4 regions of the Ruegeria sp. AU67 genome follow, and region 2 is predicted to be linked to each of the others. Evidence: riboswitches for the same ligand, from Rfam matches in the RefSeq annotation. Region 2 holds a riboswitch; each other region holds the start of a gene.

The links. A riboswitch is a leader RNA that binds a small molecule or an ion and turns the genes downstream of it on or off. The one in region 2 is predicted to bind cobalamin.
Region 1: it holds a riboswitch for cobalamin, as region 2 does, so the genes downstream of both, DK510_RS22035 (DUF1636 domain-containing protein) here and DK510_RS02975 (metal ABC transporter ATP-binding protein) in region 2, are expected to answer to the same signal.
Region 3: it holds a riboswitch for cobalamin, as region 2 does, so the genes downstream of both, DK510_RS04640 (DUF1636 family protein) here and DK510_RS02975 (metal ABC transporter ATP-binding protein) in region 2, are expected to answer to the same signal.
Region 4: it holds a riboswitch for cobalamin, as region 2 does, so the genes downstream of both, DK510_RS02170 (hypothetical protein) here and DK510_RS02975 (metal ABC transporter ATP-binding protein) in region 2, are expected to answer to the same signal.

The regions. Positions count from the first base shown of each region.
Region 1 covers NZ_OMPH01000041.1:80,607-87,761, reverse strand. The annotation lists gene cobN (cobaltochelatase subunit CobN) at 1-1,300, opposite strand, end outside; gene cobW (cobalamin biosynthesis protein CobW) at 1,304-2,359, opposite strand; gene DK510_RS22035 (DUF1636 domain-containing protein) at 2,356-2,745, opposite strand; cobalamin riboswitch at 2,829-3,039, opposite strand; tRNA gene DK510_RS22030 (tRNA-Cys) at 3,325-3,398, opposite strand; gene DK510_RS22025 (protein-L-isoaspartate O-methyltransferase) at 3,626-4,279, shown strand; gene DK510_RS22020 (TolC family outer membrane protein) at 4,375-5,793, shown strand; gene DK510_RS22015 (hypothetical protein) at 5,868-6,632, shown strand; gene DK510_RS22010 (cobyric acid synthase) at 6,636-7,155, opposite strand, start outside.
Region 2 covers NZ_OMPH01000010.1:7,783-14,937, reverse strand. The annotation lists gene DK510_RS02985 (metal ABC transporter solute-binding protein, Zn/Mn family) at 1-424, opposite strand, end outside; gene DK510_RS02980 (metal ABC transporter permease) at 421-1,323, opposite strand; gene DK510_RS02975 (metal ABC transporter ATP-binding protein) at 1,316-2,164, opposite strand; cobalamin riboswitch at 2,303-2,514, opposite strand; gene DK510_RS02970 (MSMEG_1061 family FMN-dependent PPOX-type flavoprotein) at 3,022-3,663, shown strand; gene DK510_RS23575 (GFA family protein) at 3,773-4,093, opposite strand; gene DK510_RS02960 (hypothetical protein) at 4,338-4,697, opposite strand; gene DK510_RS02955 (TetR/AcrR family transcriptional regulator) at 5,410-5,991, opposite strand; gene DK510_RS02950 (MAPEG family protein) at 6,069-6,533, shown strand; gene DK510_RS02945 (hypothetical protein) at 6,646-7,155, opposite strand, start outside.
Region 3 covers NZ_OMPH01000011.1:349,808-356,962, forward strand. The annotation lists gene DK510_RS04630 (acetate/propionate family kinase) at 1-593, opposite strand, end outside; gene DK510_RS04635 (bifunctional enoyl-CoA hydratase/phosphate acetyltransferase) at 586-2,025, opposite strand; cobalamin riboswitch at 2,173-2,381, shown strand; gene DK510_RS04640 (DUF1636 family protein) at 2,482-2,838, shown strand; gene DK510_RS04645 (ABC transporter ATP-binding protein) at 2,835-3,620, shown strand; gene DK510_RS04650 (ABC transporter substrate-binding protein) at 3,631-4,581, shown strand; gene DK510_RS04655 (iron ABC transporter permease) at 4,583-5,596, shown strand; gene DK510_RS04660 (ferredoxin-type protein NapF) at 5,746-6,261, shown strand; gene DK510_RS04665 (chaperone NapD) at 6,258-6,551, shown strand; gene napA (nitrate reductase catalytic subunit NapA) at 6,548-7,155, shown strand, end outside.
Region 4 covers NZ_OMPH01000006.1:142,391-149,545, reverse strand. The annotation lists gene DK510_RS02190 (bifunctional 2',3'-cyclic-nucleotide 2'-phosphodiesterase/3'-nucleotidase) at 1-4, shown strand, start outside; RNA gene ffs (signal recognition particle sRNA small type) at 44-142, shown strand; gene rsgA (ribosome small subunit-dependent GTPase A) at 301-1,329, shown strand; gene DK510_RS02175 (serine aminopeptidase domain-containing protein) at 1,338-2,195, opposite strand; cobalamin riboswitch at 2,340-2,560, shown strand; gene DK510_RS02170 (hypothetical protein) at 2,644-3,051, shown strand; gene DK510_RS02165 (dual specificity protein phosphatase family protein) at 3,059-3,556, opposite strand; gene DK510_RS02160 (DNA polymerase III subunit gamma/tau) at 3,714-5,465, shown strand; gene DK510_RS02155 (YbaB/EbfC family nucleoid-associated protein) at 5,623-5,967, shown strand; gene recR (recombination mediator RecR) at 6,032-6,625, shown strand; gene DK510_RS02145 (FkbM family methyltransferase) at 6,679-7,155, opposite strand, start outside.

The DNA of each region.
Region 1 (7,155 bases), on a different contig from region 2:
TCCGCGCGTCCAACAACGTATCAGAAATCGGCTGGGCAGGAGCGGTGTCATACCCTTCGCCCTGCAGGTCGGCCAGCATCGCCTCGGCCGAGGCCAAAGCATCGAGGCCCACCGCATGGGCCATCTGCCAGTCTTTGCCGGGATAGGTGGACAGCACCAAGGCGGGGACCTGATCCCCTTTGGGCTTGTCGTTCAGGTTCAACCAGCCGGTGACCCTGTCGATGATAGCCTCGATCCGTTCCGGTTCAGCCCGGTGGGCAAAACGGGAATACTCCAGATGCGGGTCACGCTTGCCCGGTTCCTTGAAAGAGGCGATGCCTGCCGAGATCCGACCGTCCACTTCGGGCAGGACGACATGCATCGCTAGATCAGCGGGCGAAAGACCGCGTTCCTCCTCGGCCCAAGCCTGGCGGCGTGAGGTGGCCAGAGCAACCTGAAACACCGGCACATTGGCGGCGTCCAGTGGAGAGGTGCCGGATGCGCCCTTGCCCGAGAAAGAGGTGGCATTAATGATCGCCGCCGGGTTCAGCGCCACGACATTTTCGCGCAGCCAATCGGCGGCAAGCGGGGCTTTCAGCGAAGGCGCGAACAAGCCAACCGCTTCGAAGCCTCGCTCTCGCAACCGGCGGATCAGCGCTGCGACCGGGGCGGTGTCCGCCGACGTCAGATATGCTCGGTAGAAGGTTACGAAGATGCGCTTTGCGTCGCCCAAAAACGCCCTATCTATTGGGATCACACCACGATCCGGGCACCATGCGCCGCATTCCGGCAGGGCCTTTGCCCCCATCACCGGCCCGGCATAAAGCCCCGCCGCAAGCGCCAATTGCGCCAAGGCCGCTTGCGCGGCGACTTCGCCGCCGATGTCACACAGATGTGCAAGCCGCCGCAAAGTCGAAACGGGTAGGGTGGAGTAGTCATCCAGACGCGTGTCCTCGCGCCCGTCGGCGGGTAGGACGGCCAGCGCGACGCCCTTGGCCTGTGCGAGCGCCAGAACTTGCTGCAAGCCGTAGGACCAGTAAGGGACACCGCCGATCAGGCGGATCAGGATGCCCTTAGCCCCCTCAAGCGTTTGCTCGACATAGGTGTCGACGGACAGCGGGTGCTTCAACGCGGTCAGGTTGGCGAGCCGCATCGTCGGCATGCGACCTTCGGACCCGCCACCGCGATGCCATCCTGCCGCGAAAGCGCCAAGGTCGCTGTCCGAAAAGGATAGCACCACCAGATCCGCCGGGCTCTGACCCAGATCGGTCGGGGTTTCGGTCTCTTCTAACCCGTGGCTTTCGCGGAAGACGACGTGCATGGCTTACTCGGCGGCCTCGGTCACACCCACGAGGATATCGCGGATTGCGGCCTCATTGATGTCGTCATGCTCGGCAATGACCACCAGACGCGAGCGGCGCTCTTCGCCGGGCTCCCACGGCCGGTCATACTGGTGACGTACGCGGGCACCAACGGCCTGCACCAGCAGACGCATAGGTTTGCCCTGAACGGCGGCATAGCCTTTGACGCGCAGAATGTTCAGATCATTGGCCAGACGTTCGATATTGGCGACCAGTTCCGCCGGGTCGGTTTGTTCGGGCAACTCGACGATGATGCTTTCGAAATCGTCGTGTTCGTGGTCGTGGTGGCCGTCGTGATGCGACGGGCGCGCGTCCATGTCATCCTCGGCGGCGGCTTCGAGGCCCAATACGACGCGGACGTCCACGGCGCCTTCGGCGACTTCCACTACGGGCAGGGGGCGGGGAGCTTCGTCGGCGATGATCCCTTTGGCCTTCACCACGCCTTCGGGGCCAGCCAGATCGGGCTTGGTCAGCAGGATGATATCCGCGCAGGAGATCTGATCCTCGAACACCTCAGACAGGGGCGTTTCGTGGTCGATCGAGTCGTCAGCCAGGCGCTGGGCGTCCACGGCTTCGACATTTGGTGCGAAACGCCCAGCGGCGACGGCCTCGGCGTCCGCCAGAGCGATCACACCATCAACGGTGATTTTCGAGCGGATATCGGGCCAATCAAACGCCTTGAGCAGCGGTTTGGGCAGGGCGAGACCGGACGTTTCGATCAGGATGTGATCGGGGCGCGGCTCCAGCGCCATCAGCGCCTCAATGGTCGGGATGAAATCATCGGCTACGGTGCAGCAGATGCAGCCATTCGCCAGTTCCATGATGTTTTCCGCCGGGCAATCCGGAATGGCGCAGGATTTCAGAATATCGCCATCCACACCCACATCACCAAATTCGTTGACGATAACGGCCAGGCGCTTGCCCTGCGGATTCTGCATCAGGTGCTTTACCAGGGTGGTTTTGCCCGAGCCCAGAAAGCCGGTGATCACAGTGACGGGGAGTTTTTCAAGGTTGCTCATTTCAGGGCTCCAATCGGGGGAATGCGGGCCGCACAGTTTTTGCGGAAATGTTCGGGGCGTTCGCGCCATTTCACCAGACCGTCTTCAGCGGCCAGATACTTGGTGACGCCTTCAACGATGGTCTCGACATGGTCAGTCTCGTCGAGGTTTTCATAAACGAAGGTCCATCGGGACGGGCCGCCACGCAAAACGATCGAGCATCCCTGATCACAGTTCGACAGACATTCCACCGGTTTCAGGTCGACGCCGTCCGGCAAGCCAGCCTGTTCAAGTGCTTTATGCAGCAAAGTGCCAGGTCGCTGGGCGTCATCTTCGATAGGTAGCCCACGGCGGCATGTCGTGCAGACCAGCAACTCGACTGGTGCGGTCTCGGTCACGTCTCTCATCCCCCTCATCCTTTATACGGGGGACGGGGTTTCATGCGGGCCACGCGTCTGCACATGGACCCGACACCGGAACACCCCGCCCGGTTTCAACTTCGGGTGCTGGCAGGTCTCCCGGCTTGCGGATGTCAGAGGCGAGCCTCTGTTGGATGTCCCGCCTTCCCGGCCTATTAGGCCAGTGGCTTTGGGCACCCTCTCCGGTCACGGTCGCGGGGGCGGCTGTGCTTGGCGGAATAACCGCTGGCACATTCCCTTTTCATCCATCCGGGGATGGACACCAACGCATGCGACATGCGGCACGGGCAGGGGCTTGTCAAGCACGACTGGGGTTTGAAAACCCGCTACGTCAGAAAAGCGACTTGCCGAAGTCAGTCAGCGGCATCCGATGCGATCCGATCACGCAGCGAGGCGCAATTCAGCCCGGCCGTCGCAGATGATTCAGCACTTCTCAGTTTGGCAATCAAGTAGTGCGGTTGTGTAAATGGAATCGCTGGACCCGCAATCGCAACATGCATCTGATACTGAACTTTAGGCGTCCGAAATTGCGAAAGCAGCGCAGAAAGCTAAGTGCTTGGAAATAAATGGAGGCGAGTACCGGAATCGAACCGGTGTACACGGATTTGCAATCCGCTGCGTCACCACTCCGCCAACTCGCCTTTTCAAGTAAAATCAAATACTTGCCGTGGTGTGACCGGCGTTTTAGCAGCTTTCGACAGGAGCGTCCAGAGGGGGGAGCGCAATTTTCAGGGCCGGGTGCCAACTTAGTCTTTGGTTGCGACGTTGTATCTTGTGAAGATTGGAAAGTTTCCGTGTCTGGACCGTTGCCGGTTTTTCAAGGATGTGGCAGAACTCAATCACCCAAGGGAGCAAGATGAGCGATCCAATGACAGATTTCGCAGCCCGCCGCCGGACGATGGTCGATACGCAGATACGTCCTTCTGATGTCACGAAGTTTCCCATCATAGACGCGATGCTGACCGTCAAGCGCGAGAATTTCGTGCCGGACGCGCAGCGCGAAGCGGCATATGTCGAGGGATTGATCGAACTGGGTGATGGGCGCTGCATGTTGGAGCCGCGGACCTTGGCTAAGATGCTGGACATATTAAATATCTCCAACGACGAGTCGGTTTTGGATATTGCTCCAACCTTGGGGTATTCGACCGCTGTTGCCGCGCGCATGGCACAGCTGGTTATTGCCGTAGAGGAAGATGAAAATCTGGCGGCCGAATCTCAGACTATCCTGATGGAGGCGGAGGCAGACAATGCGATTGTCCATGTCGGCCCGCTTGAACAAGGTGCCCCCGAACATGGGCCCTATGACGTGATAATGGTCCAGGGTGGTGTGGAACAGGTTCCGGATGCGTTGATCGCGCAACTTAAGGACCATGGGCGAATTGCGTGCCTTTTTGTCCAAGGTGCACTGGGGATCGTTCGTATCGGCCATAAATCTGGGGGTCGGGTGACCTGGCGGGACGCGTTTAATGCCAATGCACCGATTTTGCAGGCATTTTCCACGGACCGTGTATTTTCGCTATAGTTTGATAGCTGATTTTTCTGCCGCCTTGATTAGTTTAACGCAAACGCGCAAACTATCGGCAGAGCAGAGTAATTTCGATTTGAGAGGATTTCGTTATGGGTTCTATGGCGGGAGGGAAGCTGGTCAAAGCGCTGGCGCTGACTGCGGGGGTCGCACTTAGCTTTGTACCAGGACGGGCCGTTTGGGCCGACAACATAACTGACGCATTCATTGGCGCCTACAATACCAGCGGGTTGCTTGAACAGAACCGCGCATTGTTGCGCGCGGCCGACGAAGACGTGGCAATCGCATTGTCGGCGCTTCGTCCGATCATCAATTGGACGGTTGCGATCAGCAGCGACTACACACGTCGCAACATCAACAATGTGGTGACAAGAACCGACCCGAACAACTTCTTTACGGGGCTGACCCTCAGCCAACTGCTCTACGATGGTGGGGCTGCCGTTCTGGGCAAACAGTCAGCGCAAGAAACGGTGCTGTCGACCAGGCAGACCCTTGTTGATATCGAACAGCAGGTTCTGTTCCGCGGTGCCAATGCGTATCTCGAAGTGCTTCTGCAGGAAGAAACCGTACAGATTCGCTTGAACAACGTCGATGTATCGGCTGAAGAACTGCGCGCATCGCAGGACCGGTTCGATGTAGGCGAAGTTACACGCACGGACGTTGCACTGTCACAAGCCCAGCTTGCAAGCTCGCAGGCTGATCTGGCCGTTGCGCGCGGTAATCTCGATACAGCGCAAGCGGAATATGTAAATGCCGTTGGCAAATCGCCCGGACGCACAGCGGGTCAACCGAGCCTGCCAAACCTGCCTAATTCGGAACCGCAGGCCGTTAGCCTGGCGCAGCGTAACCACCCGGCTATTCTTTCGGCACAGCACCAGGTGCGTGCCTTCGATCTGATCGTTGCGCAACAACGCGCCAATCTGGGTCCGAACGTCAGCCTGAACGCCGACGCCGGTATCACCGAGACCTATGACAACGATGATAGTATCGAAGACGGGACGGTGTCGCTGAACTTCAGTCAGCCAATTTACGCTGGTGGGCGTTTGGCCGCAAGCGTACGCCGCGCCATGGCAACACGGGATGCATCGCGTGCCAACCTCTTGAATGTGCAAAAAGATATCACTCAGGGTGTGACAGAAGCCTACGCTCGTTTCCAAGCCGCATCAGCAAGTTTGCGGGCGTCGAGCGAACGGGTTCGCGCATCAAACGTGGCGTTTGACGGTATCCGCGAAGAGGCCACTCTGGGTGCACGGACCACGCTGGACGTTTTGAACGCTCAGCAGGATCTGCTGGATGCGCAGCTGGCCGAGGTCGCGTCGCGGATCGAGCGTTCGCGCGCTGCTTACCAGCTGTTGCAGGCACAGGGTCTGTTGACTGCTGAACGTCTGGGACTGGCGGTGCAAATTTATGATCCGACGCTGTATTACAACCTGGTCAAGAAAGCGCCGGCTCAGGTCAGCAGACAAAGCAAGGACCTGGATCGCGTTCTCAAAGCGTTGCGTCGCGACTAAGGGCCAATACTATCTGTTGTGACGCCCGGCTTGTTTGGCTACACTCAATCCTGAGGATAGAGCGGTAGAGAACAATGACGGAAAAAGTCGTGAACGGCAGAGTAGAGGACGTGCTGTCCTCGATCAAACGGCTGGTCGGTGAAAGAGGTGAACAAACCTCGGAGCCGACGCCTTCAATCGCCCGCAAGCCCGGGCGATTAGTGCTGACCGATGCATTGCGGGTCGGCGGAACATCCAGCATTCAGGACGGCCCGGAGAATGAAGCCGAGGCCAACGAAGGTTACACGGTCGACGCGTCGGTCAAGCCGATGCTTTTGCGCGCGTGTGACATCATAGATCGTGAAGATCCCGCCAACAAAGAACAGGCCGCGCCAGAACCGCCCAAAAACCCGACCAACAGCTTGAGCGCAAAGATCGAAGCCCTAGAGGCGGCGATTGCACGCACTGAGGACCAGTGGGAGCCGGACGGCGACAGCGAAGACGAGTATTCCGGCACTCCTGCGAAAGCCCTTGAGTTCAGCGTGCGCAAAGAATTTTCGGATACCGAGGAAAATAACGCCGAACCCACTCAGGCAAAGTCTAAAAAAGCCGTGGCGACGACCAGGGCAACTTTCGTTCGCGACCCCGAGGTGATCGCCGCAACACCTGTTGACCCTGTCGAAACAGCAGCGGAAGATTCAGCGATAGCTGGCATAAGCGAAGACGCATTGCGCAAAATGATCGCCGAGGTTGTCCGTGAAGAATTGCAGGGTGTTTTGGGCGAACGTATCACCCGCAACGTCCGTAAGATGGTTCGGCGCGAAATCTATAAGGCCCTGGCCGAGCAGGACCTCGAGTAACACTCAGACGCTTTTGGGCGTTTCTGCAAGCGCCAGCAGGCGGTCCAGATCCATATTCTGTTCAAGGTGGTCGGCCAGCGCGTTCAACGTATCTTCGACCCCGTCTTCATAGGCCAGGTCCGAGGTCACGCCCAATTGCGACAGGTAAGACGCGCGGAATGTGTCCGAGCTGAAGATACCGTGCAGGTAACTACCGCGGATACGACCAGAGGCGTTTGCTGCACCTTCTGGCCGCCCCTCGACCTCTAGCCAAGCGCGGGCGCAATCAGGGCCTTCGGTACGGCCCATGTGGATTTCGTAGCCCGACACCGGTTCTCCTCCGTTAAGGGCGCGGGCTGAAGTGAGCGTTACCTGTTTCTTCCCTGCCATCACGGTCTCAACATCCAGCAGGCCTAACGCTTCAACAGTCCCCGGTTGTCCGTCGACGCCATCCGGATCAGCGATTGTCTTGCCCAGCATTTGATAGCCGCCGCACAGGCCCAGAACATGGCCGCCCCGGCGGACATGGGCATATAGGTCGATA
Region 2 (7,155 bases):
CGGCAACATTGGTCACGTAAATCATGCCATTCGACAGCGAATTCCAGGCGTGGGGGTCGATTTTGCCCTCGACTGTGACAGGCGTGATACCGTCGGTGGCAACGTGCACGGTTGCGTCAGTGCCCGATTCAGCGATCAGGGTATCGGACCATGTCTCAAAGCCCAGACCGTTGACAAAGATGATATCCGCCTGGGCAACGGCCTTCGCGTCTGCAACCGAAGGCTGATACACATGCGCATCCGCGTCCGGGCCCACGATTGTCGTAACCGTGGCCAGATCGCCGACGACCTCTTCGACCATGTCGCCGAGGATCGAAAAGCTGGCGACGATCTTGACGTTGCCTTCTGCCGCAACGGTCGGCAATGCAGCCAAAGCAAACGACACAGAGGCGATGCCGGTGTAGAGTGACTTTACAAGAGTCATTGTGCTCTCTCTTCTTGTTGAATTTGGGCAATGGGAATGTCTTTGGAAACAGACGGTTTGCGCATCCGTCTGCCAAAACCAAGGGGACCGAAAATGGCCGAGAACAGAAAGAACCCACCGGCAACCAAAACGATCGCCGGGCCGGACGGCGTGTCCGGGAACAGGTAGGACAGGGTCAGGCCGATCCAGCAACTGGACAAGGCAAACAGAAAACCCAGGACCAGTTGCCCGGTGATCGTACTGGCCCAATAGCGCGCTGCGGTCGCAGGCAGGATCATCAAGCCAACGGCCATCAACGTGCCCAGCGTTTTGAATGCAGCCAGCAGGTTCAGAACCAGCAGCAGCATAAAACCCTGATCAACCAGCCACGGTCGGCGGGTCTGAGTTTCGAAGAAAACCGGATCGCAGGTGCTGACAATCAGCGGACGAAGCAGAACGGCGAATGCCAACAATGTGACTGTCGCCACCCCTCCGACAAGGATCATCGACGCGTCGTCGATCCCAAGGATTGATCCAAACAGGAAGCTTTTTAGTGGAACTGCGGACCCTGCTGCAGACAGGATAAAGATACCCACCGCCAATGCGATCAGATACAGCGAGGCAAGGCTGGCATCGCTGCGCAGGATTGTCCGGCGTGCAAGAAAGGCGGTCAAAATGGCGACGCCAACACCCGCGATAAGCCCTCCGACCAGCAGTGACATGACTGACAAGCCCGCCGTGACAAAGCCGATGACGATGCCTGGCGTAATCGCGTGGGCCATGGCCTCACCAGCCAGCGATAGGCGACGCAGAACAAGAAATGCCCCCACCGGCGCGACCGAAGCCGACAAAACCGTGGTTGCCACAAAAGCGCGACGCATGAAGGCAAAGCTCCACATTTCGACGATCAGGTCATACATTGGCGTGCTCCGCTGTTGAATGGGTGCCACGGAACATCCAGGACGCCTGACTTTCCGAGAGGTATCCTTGTGCAACCAGCCGGTCTGGTGTCAGAACGTCATTCACCGGTCCGTGGGTCGCCTCTTGCCCGCCCAAAAGCAGCGCGTGGCTGCAATAATCCAGCACCGAGGAAAGATCGTGCACCACCAAAACCACCGCGCGCCCCTCATCGCGCCATCGGCGGATAATCGACAACAGATGTGCTTCGGTACTTTGGTCGACTGCGGCAAACGGTTCATCCAGCAGGATCAGCGGCGCGTCCTGCATGATAACCCGCGCGAACAGCGCACGCTGCAGTTGCCCACCTGATAGCATATGCAGAGGCCGGTCAGCGATATCCAGTACCCCGGCCTCATCCAGCGCGGCGGCCATCCGGTCGCGCGCGGCGGCGTCCAGCCCGGTACGATAACCAAACCCGCGCCATGCCCCCATAGCGGCAAGATCCCTCACACGGATGGGAAATCGGCGGTCGAACTCGGTCATCTGCGCCAGGTACCCGATGTCACCAGGACGGCCCTGCGGCCAAGTCAAACTGCCCGAGAGCGGATCCATCAAGCCCAGCAGCATCTTTACAAAAGTGCTCTTCCCCGACCCGTTTGCACCAAGAACGGCAAGTGTCGTTCCGGCCGCGATATCCATGGAGAGGCGGTGAAACAATGTCAGGTCGCGGTAGCCCAACGTCAGATCGCGGATTTGCAAAACGGCCGACATCAAATCACCGCGTAAATCGCGAGCCACAAGAGCGCCGACAGCGCCAGAGCCCCCGCGACCAGCACCGGAACGCTGAATTCTGTCAGACACTTACCTCTTTGGGTGTCAGCTTTTTGCAATGACAACGGCAACGCCTCCTGTGTTTGGACAGGGGCAAAGCGAGCGCAAGGTCGTGCACGGTACGGACCGCTTGAAACATTGTCATCTCCCTCTGGGACACCCCGCCCAGGTTCATAAATTTCGGATGGCAGGTCTCCTGACTTGCGGGTCTAAGCTATCCCGATCCTTCCCAGGCTATTGCCCAGTGGACGATCTCGGGTCGCTCGCCGCCTACAGTTGCGGGGGCAGTCACGGAATTGGCCTTTTTACAGAACCGCACCGTATTCCCTTTTATCCCTGACCGCAGAATACAGTCGGGAACCATCGCGAGGACAAAATACGAATTGATTTGATTCGACAAGAGCGCAAACCCGTGCGGGATGGCTATTCGTTCCAGTCACCGGTCGACCATGGAAGCCGCGCGGTAGACATGAGTCAACGGTGGATACTACACGAGACCGCTACTTACAGCTTCAGACGCGCGCCAACGGTCTTTTTGACTGTTTTTATTCTGCTTGGATTTTTTTGTTTGCGAGGGATGATTTGGGTCTTTGGCGTTGCAGGTTACTCGCCTGGCGGGGTGCAGATGTTAAGCGATTGATCTATTTTATCAATTGTTGTCTGAACGGGGTGTTATGGATTACCTGACGCTGGTTGCGGGAGGGCGCAACCGCCGTTGTCGAACGCAGTTAAAATGCATGATTAAAGCGTATTCCTTCTGAAAGCAGACGTTCCTATCAAAACACTTGTATGACCGCATTGAGCCCAAAGAAGACTGCCTTTCCGCAGCCGTTCTCGGTCTTGGCTCAATATGGTATGTTTGCCGTAGTCAGACGGAGATTGACCCTATGGATCGTGTTTTTGGACGCAGTGTTGACCATCATTTGACATCACCGCTTGAGCTGCGAGGAACGGAAAAGCCGTTTGACCATTGGGTCGACAACAAAGTGATCGACCACATTGACGAACTGGCCGAACGCTTCGTTGCGGCTTCGTCATTGGCGATCTTGTCTTCGACGCGTAAGGACGGCGTATTGGACATCACGCCCCGTGGCGACCCCGCTGGTTTCGTGAATGTCATAGACAAGAAACTCATCGCAATACCAGATCGCCCAGGGAACAATCGGTTGGATACCTTCGAGAATATATCCGAAAATCCAAACGTTGGCGTACTGTTCATTATACCAGGACACCGAGACACTCTGCGCGTCAGTGGAAAAGGAGCGGTGGTCAAGGACGCCAATTTGGGGCGACAACTTTCGGTCAACGGGCGGCCCTCGGATCTAATTCTACTCGTCCACGTGGAAAGGGTACTATGTCATTGCCCAAAGGCGTTCATCCGTGGAAAAGTCTGGCAATCGCAGGATTGGCCGGACACCTCTGATGTGCCCTCTCTCGCAGATATGATGAAGGTACACGGCGCTATGCCCGAGAGCGTCAAAGAGATTGCAAACGGCTGCGCAGAAGATGCAAAGCAAAATCTATACTAGAATTTGCGTTTCAATTCTCGAACGGCTACAAACGGCGCGCTCAACAAGGTCGGTTTCGTCCGCCTAGCCGACGTTGGCCGATTGCGCAGCGAACGGTGGGTTTAAGCCCCTAGCTGCTCTTAATGATCGTCGCCTTGTCCCAACTCTGCGCAGACTGGGCGTAGATAGATCTTTCCGGCTCGTAAATACTCGGATCGTCAAGTGAGGCTGCGTGGACGTAGACACGGTCGCCCATACGGCTGCTGTTTCTCGTAAGTTGTGATCCGCAATTCGGACAAAACCCGCTGAAAGTTGACTGTCCTGATCCTCCGGACATTTCATAGTTCTTTAAGTCAGCACTTATCCAGAAATCATCAATCGCGAGAGGGGTCATATCCGCGTGGCCCGACCCTGTTAACTGTTGGCAGTCACGGCAGTGGCAACGAAACATCGGAGCCTTGAGGCGCGTTCCCTCATACCGAACCAAACCGCACTTGCACCCTCCGGTCACACGTTCCGACATTTTCTATCCTCCATTTCTGAAAGTTAAGGGAGAATTGCCTCAATGTCAGCTTCGTCCCGCAAGGCGGACGTTGGCGCTTTGCAACGTTGGGTCTGCTATCCGTCCAAAAGCCGACATCTGACCAAATCAATCAGCTGACCGCGTTGAGTCCAGGGGTTATGATTCAGCCGTTTTACTTAGCAAGGTCACCAACGATGCCAACGGCGTCGACGACAGTCGAAAGATCATCAGAAACTTCCAAAATTTCATCGTTGACGCGTATGTAACGATTTCCTTTTCCTGGAGGTTTCAATTTCCAGTTGGAAAGGTCGCCGATGTCCGAGTAATCCAAGTCGGCGGGAAGTTTGGCTCCTCTTGTATAGCGCTTTATTTGCCCTGGCGGCACAGCTTTCTGACCCTTATCCGGCTTGCCATCCAACTGAACTTTCTTGTCTTTTGACTTCCCGCCTTTTTCTTTGGCGGAAGCCACATCGATGACGCCAACCATCAAGGTCAGGGCCAGCATCCAAACGAATACAGAATAGATCTTCACGCGGTGTTCCTTCAATTTCACTGAACTCATACTGTTGTTGCATTTGTTATATTTTCTTTGGAGACTTCATTTAATGAACCAACGAACAATCATGCCCTAGCCTGTGTTCACGTCGGTCTGAATTTGAAGGCCTCTGGAGCAGTCTGGTCATGAATTGTGTTTTTGGCGGTCAGACTTTGTGGCAATTGAAGCGAATGCCCGCTTTAAGACCAGTAGTTGTTGCAACATCTTTAAGCAAAGAACCTGGCATCTCGGTCGAAGCTAAACTGTTTCACATGAGGATCGATGCGTAGCTCGCGGCAGAAGCCTTATGAAGGCTATAGGCAAGCAAAACTGCAAGAACGCATATTGGGCCGGCTATTTCCAAAAACGCTTTGAAAGATGATTGGAAGCTATTCCCAAGGGAGAAATACTGGGAGAGCCTACTTTTTGCAGGCAATAGCTTCCATTCACCTAGTCTTAACATATTCAACTCGTTAAAAAACAACGGTTGAAAACTAACATTTATGGTCTCAGACCCGTAAAGTTTTCGCAATTTTCAGAGATTTTGCTCCAAATTCGACAAAATAGGTCTACAGTCACAACGGAAAAACGCACATTGTAGACGAACCCAAGGCCAATTGGTTGTTAAACGGCCTATGGTAAATACTTCATCTAAGTTCGACGATTTCGTAAACTGCCTACTCCCTCTGGTCGCGTTGTTTCTTGATTGTTATGAGGACAGTTTCGCAATCAATGCAGAAACGAGCTCGGCCTCCGAGTGCTTAAGCGGATCGACGATGCCGTCAGCGAGCCCAAGCATCAGTACAAGTCCCAAGGTGGCAGAGTGAATCGCAAATGCCGTCTGGCGAGCTTTTTCGGGTGGCTCGTCGAGTCTGGCAGCTAAGGCGTCATACAATTTCGATGTGGTAACGTGGATTTTCTCGAGAACATCGCTGTTTCGTACCTCTTGCATTCCTGCCTTCAGCGTCTGGGGGGCGAGGTACATCATCCTGTAGCGGTCAAGGTTGGATGTATGGAACCGCGTGATTGACCGAACGAACGCGTCAATGGCCTCATTTGAAGTTTTTACAGATAGCAGGCTTGTTTCGGCCTCATTGGTTTCTTCGCCCAACCAATCGAGAAACATGGCGGCAAGCAAATCGCTTTTTGTGGGGAACCAGTAAAGTACCGATTGCTTAGTAATGCCAAGTGCGCGCGCAATCGTGTCGAAAGAGACTGCGCCAAAACCACCGTCTGCCAGTAGTTTTTGCGCCGCATCAATGATTTTCCCGTCGGTTTTAAGATCGGTCATAAGTTACCCTTGCCTGACTACCGTTGGTAGGTTATCTATTCTACCAACGGTAGGCAAGCAGAATGGGGCTTGGAAATATGGATTTGTTGAACTTAGAGAACCCAGTGTTCGTAACGTACGCAATTGCAGCCTCCCTGATGGTAGTTAAAGTTATGGGGCAGGGTTGGATGACGGTACACCGCATGCTGAAAGTAGGTGGTGGATGGGCGAGTCCTGAAGACCTCAGGACGGGCCTCATAAACAAAAACCCTGATCCATCTCAGCTCAATACTAACGACTACGTCGACCGTTCTCGGCGCATTCATCGGAACGACCTAGAGAACATTCCAGCGTTCTGGATCGCTGGATTGCTCTTTGTGTTGGCTGATCCGGCGCTGTTGTCGGCACAGCTGCTACTCTACGGGTTCGTCGCCGTGCGTTTCGCACACTTTTTGGCCTATGCGACCAAGCAATCCCATGAAATTCGAGCGACCTTTTATACCCTAGGCTCGTTAATTGTAATCTACATGGCGTTGCACATGATTTGGGTAACAATAATCTGACGGGAAATTTTAACGGCAACTAAGTCCGCACAGCGGTCATTCGTCGCAACTCTCTCCAAAGTCTGCTTCGCGGACAAAGCTGCCGTTCAATAGCCGAAGACCAAAGTCCGCTCTAAGGTGAGAGATCCGATTGGTGCCACTGAAAACCTGCGCTAATCAGGTCACGAAAGCTTCGAGAATTGAGGGCAACTTGAGCCATGTTGATCAGCGCCAATCTTTCGATACTTGGATCGTTCAATTTTCTCCCAACTCTCCCCAGAGAGCTATAGATGTTTGCGGCTCGATCCCCGTTTAATTGCTGACCTTGCAAGAGGTCTGTTGCAGTTACTAGCGCCCAGGAGCGTTGACTTTCCGTGCCGCCGAAGAAAAGCAATTCCTGTGCATGCTGCGCTCTGACATAAGCATATTCTTCTTTTGAAAGAATGTCGCTTGCAGCACCCAAGAGAGCCTCCACGTGCTCAAGCGGAATATCAGAGGTCAGCATGTCGTTCCACGCGAACACTGGGTAGTCTATCCCGTCCATCATTTGAATTGCTGCGCCGACGTCTCCAAGTCGCGCCCTCAGATTTGCGATTTCACGTCTGGCTTGAGCGTCCAGCCCCGAGCTCCCCCAAACGATGGC
Region 3 (7,155 bases), on a different contig from region 2:
TACAAACCCGGCGCAATTTCTTTCAACTTTTGCGAGACGTAGTCATAGCTCAGCCCGTGAAACCCGTATCTGCGAACGCCCTTTTCGTAGAATCTTTGAGGCAATGCGAAGGTATCATTCACCCAAGGGTGTGTCCTGTGAAACGCGGTATCGAAGCACGCAATCTGGGTGGTACCCGGAAAGGCTACCGCGGCCGCCTTGATACCCGTAAGGCTGTAGGGTTGGTGCAAAGGCGCGAAGGGAATGAAACCGTTTAGCGTATCAAAGACGTGCTCGTCCACCACGACAGGTTCCGAATAGACTGGTCCGCCGTGAACGACGCGGTGGCCCACGGCCCGGACGTGAATGTCCGGCAGGTATTCGCGGGTAAGTTCAAGAAACGCATTGATGGCCTCGTCATGAGTTTTAGCCCCAGACAGCTGGCGGTCGACAGATCGCCCCCCCGCCGATTGGGCCAATAGACGTGGGGCATCCCCCAACCTCTCGATTTGACCGCGCCAGCGCATACTGGGGCGGCGATCCTCGACCAGTTCGTACAACGCGAATTTCAAGGAGGACGACCCGGCATTCAGCGCCAGAACATGTTCAGCCATGGATTTTGCCTTCATTCGCAATTGCATGCAGCGCCGCGACAGCACAAGACGCCAGCCGCGAAGCATCATCATCTGCCCGAGATGTCAGGATAATCGGTGCCGCAGCACCTATCACAACGCCGGCAGCCTCGGCATGAGAGATATATGTAAGCTGTTTGGCTACCATGTTGCCGGCTTCGATATTCGGAACAACCAGAATATCTGCGACCCCTGCGACTGGTGAGGTGATGCCTTTTGTCCGCGCCGCGTTCAGATCAACCGCGTTGTCCATAGCCAAGGGGCCATCGACCAGCCCGCCGGTGATCTGTCCACGCTCGGCCATTTTCGACAACAGCGCGGCATCGACAGACGACGGTAAATGCGGGTTGATGGTCTCAACCGCTGATAAGACGCCAACCTTGGGCATCTCGATGCCAATAGAATGCGCAAGATGGATGGCATTCTGAACAATGTCGGCCTTGGTTTCGAGATCCGGTGCGATATTCACCGCCGCATCAGTAACCATGATAGGCCGGGACATGCCCGGCACGTCCATGACGAACACATGCGACAAGCGTCGCCCGGTCCTCAGGCCGTTTTCGCGGCGCAGAACGGCGCGTAGAAGGACATCTGTGTGCAAGTGACCTTTCATCAACATCCGGGCCTTACCTTCAACGACCAGCCCGACCGCGCGTTGGGCGGCCACTTCGTGGTCTCGCGCTTCAATGATTTCAACTCCGGACAAATCGGCCCCAAGCTGGGTGGCAGCGGAGGTGATTTTGTCTGGGTCGCCCACCAAAATCGGAGTAATGATGCTGTTTTCCAACGCAAGCAATGCCCCGCCCAGCGAATTCGCCTCTTCCGGTGCGACGATCGCTGTGGGCATCGGGTCCAGAGGACGTGCCTTTTCCAACAAAGCGTCGAAATGCCGGTGACGCTGAACGATCAGTCCCGGCACCTCGACCGAGTCGAAGGTCAAATGCCGCGACGGTGGCGTGACTTGTACGGTACCGCTGAGGATCAATGCGTTATCCCCGACCCGGCGCACTTCGGCGGAACAGGTCAGGTCGCCGTCTTCACGCTTTTCGGTAACAGCCACAAAGGCGGTCAGTTCTTCGCCCGCCATAACCGGAGCATGAAAACTCAGGTCCGCCCGACGTGTTTGCGTACCGGCCCCTGGTAAGATGTTTCCGATGACTGCAGCCACCAGACCCGCGGGCCACAAGGCGGGCGCGACAGCCTCGGGGCGCCCATCTCCATCTCCGTCATAGGCCGCCAGATTCAGCGGGTTGTGGTCACCCGAAGCCGAGGCAAACGCGTACAAGTCGTCCACGGTGCACAATCGGGTGACCTGCGCCTTGTCGCCTACCTTCAGTTGAGAATAGGTTCTGTTTTCTTGAGTTTTCATCTCGACCGGCTTTGTTTTTGAATGCGTGTTCGTTGTTTCAAACATTGGATGTGCGCCCCCCCGGAACCAGAACATATCCGCCTTTGTTGCTACATTTCTGCAACGCAGCGTAGTCAGATCATTGGCAAATGACAAATGACCTCTGTGCGTGGGGCGCTGAGTATTATCGCTTGACCCAAAATCGGAACTCGGGCAAGCATCACCCACGATGGTTCCCTATGGTTCGCCAAGGGATGAAAAGGGAATACGGTGAGGTTGCCAACAAGCGCCAAGTCCGTGACTGCCCCCGCAACTGTAAGCGGTGAGCGACGCCAAATACCCACTGACCCCAAATGGGTCGGGAAGGATGGCCAAGCCACGACCCGCAAGTCAGGAGACCTACCATCCGATGTTCAACCAACCCGGGGCGGGGCGTCCTGGAAGGAGGCTTTATGACACGTCTAAGACGTGATGACATGATTGGCACCTTCTGCCCGCGCTTGGCAACAGGCGGAGTGGGCCATGTCGATCAGTCCTGATCATTTCCTTCTGATTTGCGAGACCTGCGAGGGTTCTGACCGGGCGGATTCATTGCGCGCTGCGCTTGCAAGCAAGCTTCCATCCAGTTTTGACATCCAAAGCGTTTCCTGTATGGCCGGTTGCGGTCGTCCCACAACCGTCGGGTTTCAGGCATTCGACAAAGCGCGGTACCTTTTCGGTGACATCCAATCGGCTGAGGACGTGGATGCTTTGGCCGAATTTGCACATCAATACTATCGCATCGCGGATGGGTGGACCAACGCAACGCAGCGCCCGCCTGCCCTTCTTGAAAAGACTCTGGCGCGCCTGCCGCGGCTAAAAGTGGAGACAAGCGCATGACCTGCGGAGCTTTCCTTGAGGCGCGCGGGCTGGAGTATTACGCCCTGAACGGCGACGTACTGCTGCAAAACATCAATTTCGAACTGAATGAAGGGGCCACTCTGGCAATTGCCGGCCCAAACGGTGCGGGTAAGACAACGCTGCTGAATCTTTTGTGCGGCGGTGAAGAGATTGTGCTGGGGGACGTTTTGGTAAAGGGGCGCAGCCTTCGGCAGCTTTCGGCGATGGACCGCGCCCGAATGATCGCCGTGGTCAGTCAGCAGGAATCGCCGGACGGGCGTTTGTTTCTGCGCGATTACGTGGCCCTTGGGCAAATCCCCATCCGCGCCGATCGATCTGCGGCTGAGCACGCCTTGGAATTGGACCGCATCCTGAAGCTGACCGGACTCGTCGCCCTCGCCGACAAGCGGATGGCCGTGTTATCCGGCGGGGAACGCCAGCGCGCTCATATCGCAAGGGCGCTGGCGCAAAACCCGTCGCTTTTGTTCCTGGATGAGCCGACGAACCATCTGGACCCGGACGCCAAGGGACGCATGCTGTCGCTGGTAGCCGAGCTGGGCATTACGGTGGTCATGATCGTCCATGATCTGGTCATGATCCCGGAATTCGCGACCCATGTCGCGTTGATGAAATCCACGCGTCTGACCGGTTTCGGCCCCGTGCACGAAGTGCTGACACCCGAAAGGGTCCGTGAAACGTTTGGTGTCGATTTTCTTAGCTTTCAGCACGAAGGCCGCATGATCCCGGCACTGGATATCCGAAGAACCACTACCTCAAACTAGGAAAAATAACATGAACAAAACTCTCTGGTGCGCTGCACTGATCACTGGCATTGCAAGTGCCGCAACAGCGCGCGAGATAACCGTTGACAATTGCGGCGAGCCGCTGGTGTTTGAAACTCAACCCGAGCGGCTGGTCGTACACGACATGAACATGACCGACATGGCCTTTGCGCTGGGTTTGCAGGACAAGGTCGTTGGCCTGACGGGCATCACTGGCTGGTACAAAACCAGCCCCGAGTTTGACACACTGCGCGGCGACATCCCGGAACTTGCGCCTAAGTACCCGACAGTTGAAAATCTGGTCGCTGTCGAACCCGACCTTTTCTTTGCGGGCTGGTACTATGGGATGAAGCCGGGCGGTGACGTGACCCCCGACACGCTTGCGCCATTTGGCATCAAAACGATGATCCTGACGGAAAGCTGCGTACACCTGGATAAGGATCGCCCCGAAGCCAGCATGGACTTGCTGTTCACCGACGTCCTTCGCTTGGGCAAAGTAATGCACGTTGAAGACGAGGCAGAAGAGCTGGTTTCCGGCTGGAAAGAGGAACTGTCTGCGATTGAAATACAGACAGCCGATCTGCCGAAACCCCGCGTTTTCCTGCTGGACGGCCCCGCCGATGCCCCGTTTACGGCTGGTAAGTTTGCCATTCCCGACGCGATGATTGCTGCCGCTGGCGGCGAGAACGTCACCCATGATATGGACACCAGCTGGGGACGTTCCTCGTGGGAGGCTGTTGCCGCTTCGAACCCGGAATTCCTGGTTTTACTTGATTATCAAACTGGAAATGGCGCCGCAGATACCTTCAAGTTCCTCCAGGACCATCCCGTGATGTCTCAGACGGACGCGGTCAAGAACGAACGCTGGATTGGTCTGCGCTACGAGGAACTGACACCCGGACCGGCAAATATCGAAGCAATTTCGAAAATGGCCAAAGCCATGCACCCGGGCCTGAACTGATATGGGCCGACTTGGCCTTACACTCTTGCTGGGGGCGGCTGTATTGGCCGCCCTTTTGCTAACCTCGACGGTCTACGGGACCACATCCATTCCGGCCTCTGACGCACTGGCCGGTGTCTTGTTGGGCACGGGAATAGTGGAAGGGGAAATGTCTCCGCTCCACCGCATCGTGTTTGACCTGCGCTTACCACGCGCGCTGTTTGCCGCCGTGATTGGTGCCGGGCTGGGCATCGTCGGCGTTGTCCTGCAAACCACCACACGCAACGATCTGGCGGACCCGTTTCTGTTCGGCCTGTCCTCTGGCGCTGCGGCGGGAGCTGTCTTTGTCATTACAGTAACCGGAGATGTGCTGGGCTTTTGGACCCTGCCACTGGCCGCGTTTTTCGGAGGGCTTGTCGCATCAGGCATTGTGCTGGCTTTGGTTCATGGGCTGCGCACAAGCGCACCCGAAAAACTGATCCTCGCGGGGCTCGCGGTTTCGTTTTTGTTTTCAGCTATTACCAATTATCTGATTTTCGCGGGCGACAGCCGTGCGGCCCATTCGGTTATTTTCTGGATGCTTGGGGGTTTGGGTCTTGCCCGGTGGGAGACATTCCCGCTGGTCTGCGCAGGTTTAGCATTGATCCTCGCCTATGCAATGTACCGTAGCCGCTGGCTTGATGCACTGCTGACTGGTGATTTGACGGCCGCCACCCTGGGTGTGCCCGTTCAGGGATTGCGGTTCCGAATGTTCTTCGTCGCAGCTCTTGCAACCGCTGTATTTGTGTCCGTCGCGGGTGTGATCGGTTTTGTCGGCTTGATGGTTCCCCACATCGCACGCGGTATCGCAGGGCCTTTGCACAGCCAGCTTGTGCCTACCGCCGCCATTGTCGGAGCAGCTTTGCTTACAGGCTCGGATATCCTGAGCCGTCTGTTGCTTGCCCCGCAAGAGCTGCCTGTTGGGATTGTCACGACATCGCTGGGATCGGTTTTTGTTTTTCTTCTACTAATCCGAACTGCGCGCCCTCGCAGATGATCTCAAAGGGTCGCTTCGGCAAAAAAATTAAAGTTTCCTAAATGACTAATATTTAACAGGCCAAATGACCTAAATCAAAAAAGGCCCCCACAGATCACGGTATGCGATACACTCGATTACAGGAATCGAGTGTAGCCAGGTCGCATGCAATGCAACAACTGACCAGCCGACGCGCGTTTCTAAGCGCAAAGATCAGACCAGAGGACGGCAATATCGCCAGACCTCCGGGCTCGGTTGAGCTGTGCTTTGTTGAAACATGCAGTAAATGTGGTGATTGCGCAGATACTTGCCCCGAAGATGCGATCGTCATCGGGACAGATGGATATCCCCGCTTCCAGCCCACTGACAATCCCTGCACCTTCTGCGGTGACTGCGCCCGGATTTGTCCAACCGAAGCGATATCGATTGACCGTTTGCCAGATTGGCCATGGCGCGCCGCGCTTACAGCGGACACCTGCCTATCTATGAACGGCATCAGTTGCCGCATCTGTCAGGACAATTGCGAACAAAGCGCGATCCGTTTCAAACTGATGACCGGCGGCCGCGCAGAGCCGGTGCTTGACCTTGATACATGCAACGGCTGCGGGATTTGCCCAAGTTTATGTCCCGCCGATGCCATTGCGCTGGAACGCCAACCTCAACCACAAATGGAAGCTACTCAATGAACATCTGCGGTTGTCTCGCCCATGTCGCACCTGATCACACGAGCGCAGCAGCGCGCGTGATGAAGGGCACGCCGGGTGTCGAAATTCACGCTGAAACGAAAGATGGCCGATTTGTTGTCGTCGTCGAAGACACTCCAACCCGTCTTGCATCCGAAACCATCATGGATCTGCACCAGATCCCAGGCGTCATCTCTTTGACCCTGACTTATCACCATTTCGAGGATCTCGCGGACGCCCATCCGCAGCCCGATGCCCCAAGCCCAACCACCAGCCGGAGGCCCACGCAATGACACATTCTGAATCCCGTCGGACTTTTCTCAAGGCCTCTGCGGCCGCAGCAACGGCGTCAGCCGCTGGTATTCCGCTGGCGGCCGGTCAAGCCAATGCCCAGGCCGGAGCGCCAGACATCCGGTGGGACAAGGCGGCTTGCCGGTTTTGTGGTACAGGCTGCTCTGTTCTGGTTGGCACCAAAGAAGGTCGTGTCGTTGCGACGCAAGGCGACCCCGACGCGCCGGTGAACCGGGGGCTGAACTGTATCAAGGGTTATTTCCTGTCCAAGATTATGTACGGCAAGGATCGACTGACTACACCTTTGCTACGCAAGACCAATGGCGAATACGACAAAAACGGTGAATTCGAGCCGGTAAGCTGGGACGAAGCGTTCGATGTCATGGCCGCAAAATGGAAAGAGGCGCTGGCCAAGAAAGGCCCGACCAGTGTCGGTATGTTTGGTTCCGGGCAATGGACGGTTTGGGAAGGCTATGCGGCATCCAAACTGATGAAAGCCGGGTTCCGGTCCAACAATATTGACCCCAACGCAAGGCACTGTATGGCATCAGCCGTTGTGGGCTTTATGCGCTCCTTCGGCATTGATGAGCCGATGGGCTGCTATGA
Region 4 (7,155 bases), on a different contig from region 2:
GTGACGGGTTGTCATTTCTACGTGTCTTCCCTATATCGATTTTCGAGAGGTTGGCGCGGGCGAGCGCCTCGCCAACCTGGTCAGGTCCGGAAGGAAGCAGCCACAACGAGCCCCGCTTGGGTCGATGTCCAACCTCTCACTTACTTGAACCGTTAGCCGCAGGAGGGCTTTTATGATTGTAGCAAAAACCCTTTGGGCAGAGCGTTTCTGAGGCCGCCCCTCAAACCTGCCTGAACACATCACCGCTGGATGCGCCACCGCCATCCAGACGGATTGCTGTACCTGAACACAGGCAGAACAATGTCTTTTACACTTTCGGACCTGGGATGGTCCTCTCACTTTGCCGCCCAACATGCGGCCAATCCTACATGCGCTCCCTTTCGCATCACAGCCGTTCACCGTGATCGCCTGATCGGCGCAAACATCAACGGTGAAACACCTCTGCTCACCCTAAACCAGCCGACGGGCGACTTTGCCGTCGGCGACTGGGTATTGGCGGATGATCAAAACCGCGTTCAACAACTGCTGGAACGCCGCAGCCTTTTGAAACGCCGCGCCGCCGGAACTGGGGCCGAGGCCCAGTTGATCGCCGCCAATGTGGATGTGCTGTTCATCGTCAGTTCCTGCAATGCCGACTTCAATCTGGCCCGGCTGGAACGATATTTGGCTTTGGCTCATCAGGCCGGGTGCTATCCGGTCGTCATACTAACCAAGGCCGATACCTGCACCGGTCCTGACAAATACTCCAAAGCGGCCGTGTCGCTGTCTCCGTTTCTGACCGTGCTGGCAATCAATGCTTTGGATGCCATGGACGTTCAGCAAGTACTGTCCTGGTGCCCTGCTGGACAGACCGCTGCATTGGTTGGCTCATCCGGTGTCGGCAAGACAACATTGGTCAACGCCATGACTGGTCTGGATGAGGCAACGTCTGGCATTCGCGAGGGCGACGCGCGCGGGCGGCACACGACAACTGCCCGCGCGTTGCATCCGATGCAGAACGGAGGCTGGCTGGTCGATACACCCGGCATGCGGGCTTTGCGGTTGCTGGATGCACAAGATGGCGTCGATGAGGTCTTTTCCGACATTCTGGAATTGGCCCAAACCTGCCGCTTTTCCGATTGTCAGCATCAGGCCGAGCCGGGATGCGCTGTGCAGGATGCGATTTCCACCGGATCCCTTGACACAGAGCGGCTAGAGCGTTGGCGAAAACTGCGGCGCGAGGATGAGAGGAACTCGGAAACCGTGGCGCAGTCTCGTGCGCGCGACAAGGCCTTTGGTAAGATGGTACGATCGGTGATGCAGGACAAGAAATCCCGAAAAAAGCTGTAAGTACCGGCTCAGGCGATCAACCGGGGCCATATGGCCGCATTTCGGCGCGCAAATGCGCCGATGTGACCGACCTCGGCCAATCCAAAGTCTTTCGGCGACAACTGATGCCGGCGGGCTTTGGGACCGTAAAGATCGGCCAAGCGCCAAACCGCGTTCGGGGGCACCACCTGATCATCGTCCATTGTGAACAGATCGACGGGTGTTTCCGACGCAGCCCAACGGGCGTCTGGAAGGCTTTTGCCGATTTCCGGCACGTAGCTCAGCGCAGCGGTGCACCATTTGCGCCACTGCCAGTAGACACGTGCCGGAAGGTCCGAGCCGAACCCAAGTGCCTTGCCCGGCAGGTATCCCAATGCCTTAACCAGCAATGGCGGGTGGGCATACCAGAACATTGTCGCCAGTGCGCGATACGGCCAGGGGTGGTCGGATACCGTCACCAAACCTGAACAGACACAGATCATCCGGTCGATTTGTTCGATATCCGGCTGAATTGGCCCCAGCATTCCACCCACCGAATGGCCAATGCTCCACTGCTGGGCGGCGGGAAATCTGCGCCGCATTTCGGCGCGAGCAGCGGGCATGTCGATCAACGCCCAGTCAGCCATCGTGGCCTGCGAATCGCGCAGGCGCCCGCGTAGAGAGTGGCCAAAATCGCGATAGTCATAGGTCAGACAGGCCATACCCTGTTCTTCCACCAACCACCGCGCAAAATGCTGGTAATAGTCGCGCGGTACGCCTGTGGCTGCATGGACTACAACCGCCACATCAGGTGCCGAGGCAGGCATATACAGCCGTGCCGACAGTTCGGCCTCTCCGGCAGAAAACGTGAAATCTTCGGTCAAAACGACCGGAGTGTTGTCCAACATGGTGCCCTCGCAAGCATCTGAACTATTCGGTTCACATATGGCATATCGGCGCTTTTGCGCGACTAGAGTCAACAGATTTTCAAAGTGACCAAGCGTCCACTTGAACGATGGGAAACAGCCCGCTTGACTCAAGCCACCTACAACCGCTAGCGATGAGGTGATGGTTCTCGTCCTTATTTTGGGGCGGGATGAAAAGGGAACTCGGTGCGGTCCAGCCCGGCAAAGCCGGAACAGACCAAGGCCGCGACTGCCCCCGCAACTGTAAGCGGTAAGCAATGCCGAAATACCACTGGCCGAAAGGCTGGGAAGGTCGGCAAAGCAATGACCCGCAAGTCAGGAGACCTGCCATCAAAGTAAAAACCGAAATTCGGGCGGGGTGTCCGGGCAGGCCTTCAGTACGCTGAGTTCCCTGTTCCACGTCCCCCGCTCTCCGCGCGGAGGGCGCATTATGATCTGGAAGACAACGACCCACGAGTTCACCGCCACCCTGTGCCAGAAAACGGGGAAAACCTGCCCCGCATTGGCACAAATGGCTCGGGCCTTGGCCGAGGCGATGGCAACAGCACAACCAATGACGACCAGCGAATTTGAGGTGGACGGCTCCAGCGAACTGACCCATTGCGATGAGGGGTGCACCGCAAGGTTTCGCGCCAGCCCGGCCCGGATCAGGGTCTATTGCGGGGCAAACACAGGCGACTCAGCCGACACGTTGGACGAATACGCCGATATGATGTTCGGCCCTGACTTTTCCACTCTGCCTGCTGGTGTTTTGGCGGCCTTGCCTTGCGCCATGCTTCAGGCATCGGCCCTTGCACCGCGTCCATCGCATCAGGTTGTTCAACAAGCCACGGCCTGATCCTAGTTCACTGATCGCTCTGGGCCGGTTTCATGGCCCAAGCCATCTGCTCATCCGTTTCCACCGCGCATGGTCGGGCCAAGCGCAGCCGGTTTAGCGCGTGGTTTGGATCTTCGCCGCTTTCCACCATGAGCCTCAGCGCGACCATCCCCGACCGCCCACAACCGCCCCGGCAATGCACCAGCACGCGTCCACCGTCGGACAGCACCTGCCGGGCGGCTGCGCTGGCTTGGGGCCAAAGAGTTTCGATTGGCAGGGGCGGCGTGCCAAAATCCTCGACCGGAAGATGCATCCAGGTAGCGGGTCTGCTTTGAACGTCTCGACCAAAACCGCCTGCACCGACCTGCCGCATCTCGGCCTCGGTGGTCATTGAAATCACCAGATCGGGGTTCCAGTCCTGTATCACCCTCAGATCGTCCACATACCCACCGCCGCCGCCAGGCAAGGGGGACAGCGCCAAGGTGCCTGAGCCAACAGGCAGCGCGTAGATTGCAAATTTTGCCAAAGCTTAAGCTCCTACTGCCACCAGCCCACCAAATTTTGACAGCCGGTTTATCCCGCTTACAGACGCGGTCCAAACCGAAATTCCACAAAGCCTGCTGTGGACGCGGGCGGCCCGGGTCTCTACGCTGCATTTCTGACACGAATCTGACAGAGCAGACATGACCGAAACGCCCAGCCCCGCCTATCAGGTTCTTGCCCGCAAGTACCGCCCTGAAACCTTTGCAGATCTGGTTGGACAGGACGCAATGGTGCGCACGCTGAAAAACGCGTTCGAAGCGGATCGGATCGCGCAGGCCTTTATCATGACCGGTATTCGCGGCACCGGCAAAACCACCACTGCCCGGATTATCGCCAAAGGTATGAACTGCATCGGTCCCGATGGTGAAGGCAAACCAACGACCGAACCTTGTGGCCAGTGCGAGCATTGCATCGCCATCATGGAAGGACGCCATGTCGACGTGATGGAGATGGACGCCGCCAGCCGAACCGGCGTGAACGACATCCGCGAGATCATCGACAGTGTCCGCTACCGCGCCGCCAGCGCGCGCTACAAGATCTATATCATCGACGAAGTTCACATGCTGTCGACCAGCGCCTTCAATGCACTGCTCAAAACACTCGAGGAACCGCCCGAGCATGTGAAGTTCATCTTTGCGACGACCGAAATTCGCAAGGTGCCGGTGACTGTGCTGTCCCGCTGCCAGCGGTTCGACCTGCGCCGAATCGAACCCGAAGACATGATCGGTTTGCTCAACAAAATCGCCGCAGCTGAAAACGCACAGATCGCAGAAGACGCGCTTGCTTTGATCACACGCGCGGCCGAAGGCTCTGCGCGCGATGCGACCTCGCTGTTGGATCAAGCGATCTCACATGGTGCAGGGGAAACAAGCGCCGATCAGGTTCGGGCAATGTTGGGCCTTGCAGATCGCGGGCGCGTTCTGGATCTGATGGACATGATTTTGCGTGGCGATGCGGCTGGGGCATTGACTGAGTTGAGCGGCCAGTATGCCGAAGGGGCCGATCCGCTGGCCGTGCTGCGCGATCTGGCCGAGATCACCCATTGGGTTTCCGTGGTCAAAATCACGCCCGATGCCGCCGATGACCCCACCGTCTCACCGGATGAACGTGCACGCGGTCAACAGATGGCCGAGGCGCTGCCGATGCGGGTGTTGACGCGGATGTGGCAGATGTTGCTGAAAGCGCTGGAGGAGGTCTCTGCAGCACCCAACGCGATGATGGCCGCCGAAATGGCAATCATTCGTCTGACCCATGTGGCCGATTTGCCTAGCCCCGAAGAACTTATCAAACGACTACAGGATGCGCCTCCCCCCCCACCAAGCGGGGGACCTGGCGGTGGTGCGGCTGTGCCAACTCATGCACCTGCACAGGCGACGTCCTCTACGCATCTCTCGGCGCAACGCGGGCCTGCGGGGGCGCCCACCGCAGCGCTTGCCCAGGACGTCCAGACCGCGCTGGCACACTATCCAACCTTCGAATACGTGGTCGAACTGATCCGCACCAACCGGGACGTAAAACTGTTGGTTGAGGTCGAAAACGGCGTGCGTCTCGTCTCGTATTCCCCGGGACGGATCGAGTTCACGCCCACAGACAAAGCGCCGACCGATCTGGCGCAAAGGCTTGGTTCGGCCTTGCAACGCTGGACCGGAAACCGATGGGCCGTGTCAATCGTGGCCGACGGGGACGCAGCAACAATCGCCGAGGTTCGAGACGCGGCTGATCTGGCGTTGAAAGCGCAGGCCGAACAACACCCACTGGTTCAAGCTGTTCTGATGCAGTTTCCAAAAGCGCGCATCAAGCGGATCGAAACCCCGGAAGAGCGCGCCGCCAAGGTCGAAACCGAAGCCTTGCCTGAGGTTGAAGACGAATGGGATCCGTTCGAGGAGGATTGATCCGAGCGGCCAAAGCGGAAACACTCCCGCGCTGCCGGGCCCAACGGGAGGAAAGGTCTTTCCAAAGACCTTGACGACGGGCGGGAGAAGCTCTCCCCTTGTACCCTACCGGCAGCATCCGTATTTAGGCGACAAACCGATTTGCAGGAGAAAAGCAATGCTCAAAGGACTCGGCGGTCTGGGCGATATGGCCAAGATGATGAAATCCGCACAGGATTTGCAGACCAAGATGACGGACATGCAGGAAGAGCTGAACAACCTGATGGTTGTAGGCGAATCCGGTGCAGGGCTGGTGAAGGCCACCGCCACAGCAAAAGGCGAGCTGAAGGGTCTGGACATCGATCCGTCGATTTTCAATGGCGACGATAAGGAAGTTGTCGAAGATCTGATTCTGGCCGCTATCAAGGACGCGCAGACCAAAGCGGCCGAACGCTCTCAGGCAGAGATGGCGAGGCTGACCGAAAGCATGGGTCTGCCCGCAGACATCAAGCTGCCGTTCTGATAGACACTCCTGACGACCCAAAGGCCGGGCACAACTGCCCGGCCCTTTTGCAGGAGCGCACGCCGTGATTTCGAACAGCGATATCGACAATCTGATCGATCTGATGGCCAAACTGCCGGGCCTCGGCCCCCGTTCGGCTCGCCGCGCGGTGCTGCACCTGATCCGAAAACGCACTCTGCTGCTGACGCCCCTGTCGGACGTAATGCAGCAGGTGGCCGCCACCGCCCGGGAATGCTTGAATTGCGGCAACGTGGGCACCACTGATATCTGCGACATCTGCGATAGCGAGAATCGCGCGACCGGAGAGTTGTGCGTGGTCGAAGACGTCGCCGACCTCTGGGCGATGGAACGCGCTGCAGTTTTCAAGGGTCGCTATCACGTTCTGGGCGGCACGCTGTCTGCTTTGGACGGCGTCGGCCCGGACGAACTGCGCATTCCCCGGCTCAAGGATCGCGTAATGGCCGAAGGGATTTCTGAGGTCATTCTGGCCCTGAACGCCACCGTCGATGGGCAAACCACCGCCCACTACATCGCGGATCAATTGGAGGGACAGGTCCGTCTGACTTCACTGGCGCAGGGTGTGCCGATTGGGGGCGAGTTGGACTATCTGGATGATGGGACGATTGCGGCGGCGTTGCGGGCAAGGAAAGAACTGTAGGTAACCAGGCTACGGTCAGAGCGCACAGAGGTTTAACCTGAGCAAAGCTACTTTTAGTGCAATTCCACCCGAGACAGATAGAAGTCTGCCCATTTGCGGTCTCTTCCGGACAAGTAACTAATACACCTTGCGCTGCCAATGCGCCGCAGCCTTTTGTTGCGCGAACCAATAATATACACATATTCAAAGCTGTTTAGGACGTTTCGAAAGGCCTGTTCGTCATGAGACGGCTTGTCTATCCTCCATCCTTCAAAACAAGCCAGATCAACGCGCTGCCAGAAGCTTTCGGGCAGTTCACTCATCAATGCCTCGTCCAGCCCCTGTGTGTCGGACTTCCAAATCAGGCGTCGATCACTGGCCTCGTCCCCCATGCATTTATCTAACAGCCCTTCAGTTATTCTTCTGATTTTGGCGACGATGACCTGATGCGCACGGCCGGCCACGGCGTCTCGATTGAAGGAAAAATTCCCACCATTCACGCTGTCTTTGTAAAATGCCAGTTCACCGTCTGATTGCCCCAAGCCAAAGTC